Regions from separate parts of the Desulfurispora sp. genome, predicted to be linked through region 2. Evidence: predicted binding sites of a transcription regulator. Region 2 holds the regulator's gene; the other holds the start of a gene.
What was found. Region 2 encodes HrcA, which represses chaperone genes, less so after heat shock. Its sites were predicted from a motif close to TGTTAGCACTCNNNNNNNNNGAGTGCTAACA; they were not measured.
Positions count from the first base shown of each region.

Region 1: the regulator HrcA is predicted to act here: its motif matches at 1,620-1,650, upstream of groES (co-chaperone GroES).

Region 1 covers NZ_JBRAJI010000021.1:5,986-9,472, forward strand. Annotated here, with positions in the region: gene groL (chaperonin GroEL) at 1-1,156, opposite strand, end outside; gene groES (co-chaperone GroES) at 1,275-1,562, opposite strand; gene mog (molybdopterin adenylyltransferase) at 1,953-2,444, opposite strand; gene fdhD (formate dehydrogenase accessory sulfurtransferase FdhD) at 2,678-3,463, shown strand.
Region 2 covers NZ_JBRAJI010000001.1:96,043-99,529, forward strand. Annotated here, with positions in the region: gene ACUVTU_RS00535 (TCP-1/cpn60 chaperonin family protein) at 1-730, opposite strand, end outside; gene hrcA (heat-inducible transcriptional repressor HrcA) at 750-1,796, opposite strand; gene hemW (radical SAM family heme chaperone HemW) at 1,895-3,037, opposite strand; gene lepA (translation elongation factor 4) at 3,027-3,487, opposite strand, start outside.

The sequences.
Region 1 (3,487 bases), on a different contig from region 2:
CTTCGGTAGCAGCACCCACCTGAATAACCGCTACGCCGCCAGCCAGCTTGGCCAGACGCTCCTGCAGTTTCTCGCGGTCGAAGTCGGAAGTGGTTTCCTCGATTTGCTTCTTGATCTGGGCCACGCGAGCGGTAACCTTGTTCGGATCGCCGGCGCCACCCACAATGATGGTTTCTTCTTTCTTCACGCGCACCTTGGAAGCTTTGCCCAGCATATCCAGGGTAGCCTTGTCCAGCTTCAGGCCAACTTCCTCGGTGATCACAGTACCGCCGGTCAGGATGGCGATATCCTCCAGCATGGCCTTGCGACGGTCGCCAAAGCCAGGGGCCTTTACAGCAACGCACTGGAAGGTGCCGCGCAGCTTGTTCAGCACCAGGGTGGCCAGAGCTTCGCCTTCCACATCTTCAGCAATGATCAGGAGCGGCTTGCCAGTCTGGACCACTTTTTCCAGAATGGGCAGGATGTCGGCAATAGCCGAAATCTTCTTGTCGGTGATCAGCACCAGCGGATCGCTGAGCACGGCTTCCATCTTGTCGGTATCGGTGATCATGTACGGGGAGATGTAGCCGCGGTCGAAGTTCATGCCTTCCACCACTTCCAGGGTGGTGGCCATGCCCTTGGACTCTTCCACAGTGATAACGCCGTCTTTGCCCACTTTTTCCATGGCATCGGCAATCAGTTCACCTATGGAGGTATCGTTGGCCGAGATGGAAGCAACCTGGGCGATGGCAGCCCGGCTTTCCACCGGCTTGGCGGCAGCTTTGATGCCTTCCACGGCTTTTTCCACAGCCTTTTCAATGCCGCGCTTGACAATCATGGGGTTAGCGCCAGCAGCCACCACTTTTAGACCTTCCCGCACAATGGCCTGAGCCAGCACGGTAGCGGTGGTGGTACCGTCACCGGCCACATCGTTGGTCTTGGTGGCCACCTCCTTGACCAGCTGGGCCCCCATGTTTTCAAAGGGGTCCTTGAGCTCGATTTCCCGCGCGATAGTCACACCGTCATTGGTGATCATGGGGGCGCCGAATTTCTTCTCCAGCACCACGTTGCGGCCCTTGGGGCCCAGAGTGACCTTTACGGCTTCCGCCAGGGCGTTAACACCGCGCTCCAGAGCACGGCGCGCTTCTTCCCGGAAAATAATTTCTTTACCGGCCACTGCACATTACCTCCTTGGAAACAGAAAATTTAATGGTTCTTGCTGTTTACTGATTATGTTAGACCTGTGCTGGTATCAGTGCATCAACCAGCATACTGTGAATTGCCCGGAAAACTACTTACTTTTCAATGACGCCCAGAATGTCGGCTTCCCGCAGGATCAGGTATTCCACATCGTCAATTTTGAACTCGTTGCCAGCATATTTGGAAAACAGCACCTGATCGCCCACTTTCACATCCACAGGCACCCGGGTCCCATTGTCCAGCAGGCGGCCGGGGCCAACAGCGATCACTTCACCCTTCTGGGGCTTTTCCTTGGCGGTGTCCGGCAGGACGATGCCTCCCCTGGTTACTTCCTCGCTGGGCAGCGGCTTGACAACCACCCGTTCACCTAACGGTCTGATCACTGAAAAACCCTCCCTTTAATTAATGGTTAAATTATTATGATTACTGGCTGGAATTATTGTTAGCACTCATTCAAGGAGAGTGCTAACATCCAAGTAATATAATATAGAACGAGCAAACCAAAAGCAACCACCCCTTCAACCAGAATTCACCCCTGGTGGGCGAAATTAACCAATGAGCAGAGATTATCTTTTGATTTCTCCTTCTATATTGCCACAAAAACTTTTTCCATTTCCTCCAGATTATATTCTGACCGTTCTTTCCAGCTTTTATACCATGTTCATGCTAATTTTTCCGTTATCAGGCAAACAGCCCCGTACTGTCCGAGCCAAATCCAGTACCGCTCCAGGCCGGGAAAGGGGCTGGCGGCTCGCCCGGGCGGCCCGTCCCGGCTAACCCCGGGCACACTCGCCAGCCCGCCCGGTCAAAATGTCCAGCCCGTGGGGCAGAGCGGGCATAATGGCCTCCAGGCACTCCTGGACTGCTCTGGGGCTGCCCGGCAAATTGATGATCAGAGTGCGATGGCGAATACCGGCCACCGCCCGGCTGAGCATGGCCCGGGAGGTCTTTTTAAGACTCACCGCCCGCATTACTTCGGGTATACCCGGCACCTCGCGCTCCATGATTTCCCGGGTGGCTTCGGGAGTGACATCCCGCGGCCCGAAACCGGTACCGCCCGTGGTCAGAATCAAATCCAGCCGGTCGTGGTCCACCATGTGCAGCAGGCTCTCCTTGATTGCCTCCAGCTCATCGGGCACCACCCGGTAGTCGGCCACCTGCCAGCCCTGGACCGCCACCATCTCCCTGATCACGGCGGCGCTCTGGTCCTGGCGCTCTCCCCGCGCCCCTTTGTCACTGGCGGTCAAAATACCCACGCGATACATCACAACACCTCCGGCATACATCCATGCTTTTTTCGGACTGCCTTCACAGCAATATATAACGAAGCGCCACTCAGGCAAATGTTCAACAAAGTTGCACTTGTTTCTTGCTGAATCAACCTGCCCGGTATAAAATCAGTCTAACAGCCAACGGTGTCCGGAACCGCTTATTCGGGCGGTTGCCACAACCGACACACCCAGAAATGCCTGTCCTGATGGCAGAAAGGGGATTGTCCGTGTCCAGCCTGACCCGAGAACAGCCCATCCACCGCTATCAAGACGGCCACATCACCCCGACCGGCGACCTGCTGGTCCGCGAGGTGCCCCTGACCTTATTCCTCAACGACAGCGAACTGGCCACCCTGGTCTGCTCACCGGGGGCCTGGCGCGAGCTGGCCGCCGGCTTTCTGCTCAGCGAGGGGTTAATCCACAGCGCGGACGACATCGCAGAAATCACCCTGCGGGAGGACGAGGGCCTTTTGTGGGTGCAAACCGCCCGCCCAGTACCCCAGGTGGAAAATTTCTTGCGCCGCCAGCTGGCCAGCTGCTGCGGCAAGGGGCGGACAGGGCTGTATTTTGTCAATGACGCCGCCCAGCTCCAGCCAATCCGCTCCCCGGCCCGCTTTGCCGCCGCCGACATCCTGACCGTCGCCCGGCAGCTGGAGGAAAGGGCCCGGCTGTTCCGGGACACCGGGGGCGTACACAGCGCCGCCCTGGCCGCCGGCGGGCGGCTGGTGGTGATGTACGAGGACATCGGCCGGCACAATGCGGTGGACAAAGTGCTGGGCCACTGCCTGTGGCAGCGGCTGCCGGTCCAGGACGGAGCGCTGGTTTTAAGCGGCCGGGTTTCTTCGGAAATCCTGATCAAGGCCGTCCGGGCCGGCCTGCCGGCCGTGATCTCCCGCGCCGCCCCCACCGCTCTAGCGGTGGATTTGGCCCATGACTTCCAGGTCTGTCTGATTGGCTTTGCTCGGGGTGAAAGGTTTAATGTGTACAGTGGGCAGGAACGGGTCTTACTCTAAAAGCACACCCGCCGCGCCCCAATC
Region 2 (3,487 bases):
CGGTGGCCAGAGCTTCCTCTTCTATTTCCTCGGGCTGCAGCGCATCGTCAATCACCAGTATCCGGCAATCCTCAACCTCCCGGGGCATCTGGCGATTGACCGGCTCCTTGTCAATGATAATGCCGGTCAGAACCTGGTTTTCCGCTCCCGCCCGGGCAGTGATGTTATCGGCAAATTTATACCCCCGCTCCAGCAGTTTTTCGCGCCCCACCAGGCGGGCCGCCTGCACCACCAGCTCGGCAATATCCCGGTGTTCCCGTCCGGCAATCAGTGCCACCTGCCAAAGGGCTGGATCTTCCATTTCTACCAGCGGACGGGCTTTCCGGCCAATATACTGCAGCGCCTCCTGCACCCCGGCCTTCAGCCCCTCAATCACCCGCGATACGGGTACCCCGCGGGCCACTTGCTCCACCCCGGCGGCCACCATGGCGCCAGCCATGACGGTGGCAGTAGTGGTGCCGTCACCCACTTCCTCCTGCTGGGCCCGGGCAATATTGATCACCATGCGGGCCGCCGGGTGGTTGGCTTCCATCATGGTCAGGATAGTCACACCATCGTTGGTAATCACCACTTCGCCAAACTTATCCACCAGCATGGTATCCAGACCCCGCGGCCCCAGCGTACCTTCCACCGCCGCCGCAATGGCCCGCACGGCATTGGCATTGTTTACCAGGGCAGCCATGGATTCATTGACTTCGGCCCCGGCACTGGCCTGCTGCTTCAAACTCAAGGCACAGCCCCCTCAAAGATTAGTTTTTTCTGTTGTTCAGGATTCTATCTAGCGCTTCGGAAAGCGAGCGGGTCATGCACTCCATCACGCTGACCACCCGGCTGTACTCCATGCGGGTGGGCCCAATCACACCCAGAGTGCCCAGTGGCTGCCCACCGGCCTGATAGGTACCCAGCACCATACTGCAGCCCGACATCTCCTCCCGGGCCAGCTCGCTGCCAATGCGCACCGCCACACCCTGTTCCGGTTTCTGGTTCTCCAGCAGGCTGCAGAGCAGCTCTTCCTGCTCCAGCAGGCTGAGCAGGGTTTTCACCCGGTCCACATGGTGAAATTCGGGCTGGTTTAAGATGTTGAAGACACCGCCCAGGTAAATTTTATCCTCCCGGCCCGGGACAAGGCTCTCCTGCACCAGGTGCATGGCCAGGTCCAGAATGTTTTTATGCTTGGACAGTTCAAAGTAGATTTCCCGGATCAGGGTCATCTTAATGCTTTCCATATTCTGGCCGGCCAGCTTGGCATTGAGCACCTGACTGATTAAATCCAGATCGGAACGGGTGATGCTCTGGGGTACATCAAAAATCCGGTGCAACACCGTACCGGTGTTTTGCACCACGATTACCAGAGCCTTGCCCGGGTCCAACAGCACCATCTGAATATGCTTGAAGCGGCCCACATCCAAACGGGGCATCACCACTACCGCCGCGTAATTGGTAATCTGGGACAAAAGCTGTCCGGTGATCTGCAGCACCTGTCCCACATCCCGCACTTTGGTTTCATAACCCCGGCGAATAATGTTTTCTTCCTCCGGAGTCAGTTCCTGTCGCTGCATGAGAAAGTCCACATAGTAGCGATAGCCCCGCTGCGAAGGTATCCGCCCGGCCGAAGTGTGCGGCTGCTCGATATAACCCATTTCCTCCAGGTCGGACATTTCATTGCGAATGGTGGCCGGGCTCACCCCCAGCCGGTATTTTTTGGCAATAGTGCGCGAGCCTACCGGCTCGGCAGTAGCAATATAATCGGTGATAATGGCCATCAGGATTTGCTGTTTGCGGGCGTCCATTTTCATATCAGACACCTCCTGTTAGCACTCTAATATGGCGAGTGCTAAAGCTCCTGGTTAAAAAATATCACCGCCGCGCGCAATTGTCAAGCATTGCCGGCCCATCAGACCAGCTCTCGCAGCACCGCATTGGAAAGCAGCAGTCCTCGCCCGGTCAGGCGCAGAAAACCCCCCACCATTTCCAGCAGCCCCAGCCGGACGTAGCGGGAAATCACCGGCCGGTAATCGGCCAGCAGATCCACACCGTAACGCTGCTGGAAGGCGGCCAGGTCTATCCCCCGGCGCAGCCGCAGGCCCATCAACAAGGCCTCGACCAGTTCCTCCCGTGGCTCCAGGGGTGCTGCCAGATGGAAAGAAGTAGTACCTGACGCCACCAGGCCCATATAGTCCGCCGGTTCCGCCGGATTGGCAAAGCGGTGTCCGGCCAGATAAGACCAGGCCGCCGGCCCCACTCCCAGGTATTCTCCCCCCAGCCAGTAATTCAAATTGTGCCGGCATGAGTGCCCCGGACGGGCGAAATTGGCTATCTCATACTGCTTAAGGCCCGCTGCCGGCACCACTTCCAGCAGCAGTTCATACTGATCGGCCACCTCGTCCTCATCGGGAAGGATTACCCGCCCGGCGGCCACCAGGCGGCCCAGCGGGGTATCTTGCTCCACGGTCAGGGCATAGGCTGAAAGGTGCGTCACCGGCCAGTCCATCACCCGGCGCAATGTATCGGCCCATTCCCGGCCACCAAGCCCCGGTATCCCGTAGATCAGGTCCACGCCGATATTGGCAAATCCGGCCGCGCGGGCGGCCTGCACAGTTTCCTCGGCCTGCTGCGCTGTGTGCCGTCGGCCCAAAAAACGCAGATGCTTTTCCTCAAGGCTTTGTACTCCCACGCTCAGCCGGTTCACCCCCAGCCGGCGCCACTCGGTCAGCTTGTCCGGCTCCACTGTACCGGGGTTGGCCTCCAGAGTGATTTCGGCTGCCGGGTAAACCGCGAAATTGCGCCGCACAGCAGTCAGCACACTGCCGAGCGTTTCCGCCGGCAGCAGCGAAGGTGTGCCTCCCCCTATATATATGGTAGCCAGCGTACGCCCGCTACAAACAGGCAGCCGGGCCCACAGAGCCAATTCCTGCTTTACAGCGACGGCCCAGCGCCCGGCTGCTTCATCAGAGTAAGTATAGGAAACAAAATCGCAATAATGACATTTGGCCAGGCAGAAGGGGACGTGAATGTACAGGGCCAGCTCATTTTTCATCGTCAATGCTGAGCACCGCCATAAAGGCTTCCTGAGGGATTTCCACACTGCCCACCTGCTTGAGGCGTTTTTTACCTTCCTTTTGTTTTTCCAGCAGCTTGCGCTTGCGGGTTACGTCGCCGCCATAGCATTTGGCCAGCACGTCCTTGCGCCGGGCCTTGATGGTTTCCCGGGCAATCACCCGGTTGCCGATGGCGGCCTGCACCGGCACGTCGAAGAGCTGCCGGGGAATCAAACTGCGCAGCTTTTCCACCAGGGCCCGTCCGCGGTAGTAAGCCTTGTCCCGGTGCACAATGCAGGTCAGGGCATCCACCGCTTCGCCGTTAATCAGTATATCCAGCTTGACCAGGTCGCTTTCCTTATAGCCCAGCCACTCATAATCCAGGGAGGCATAACCCCGGGTGCGCGACTTGAGCTGGTCGAAGAAATCAAAAATGATCTCAGCCAGGG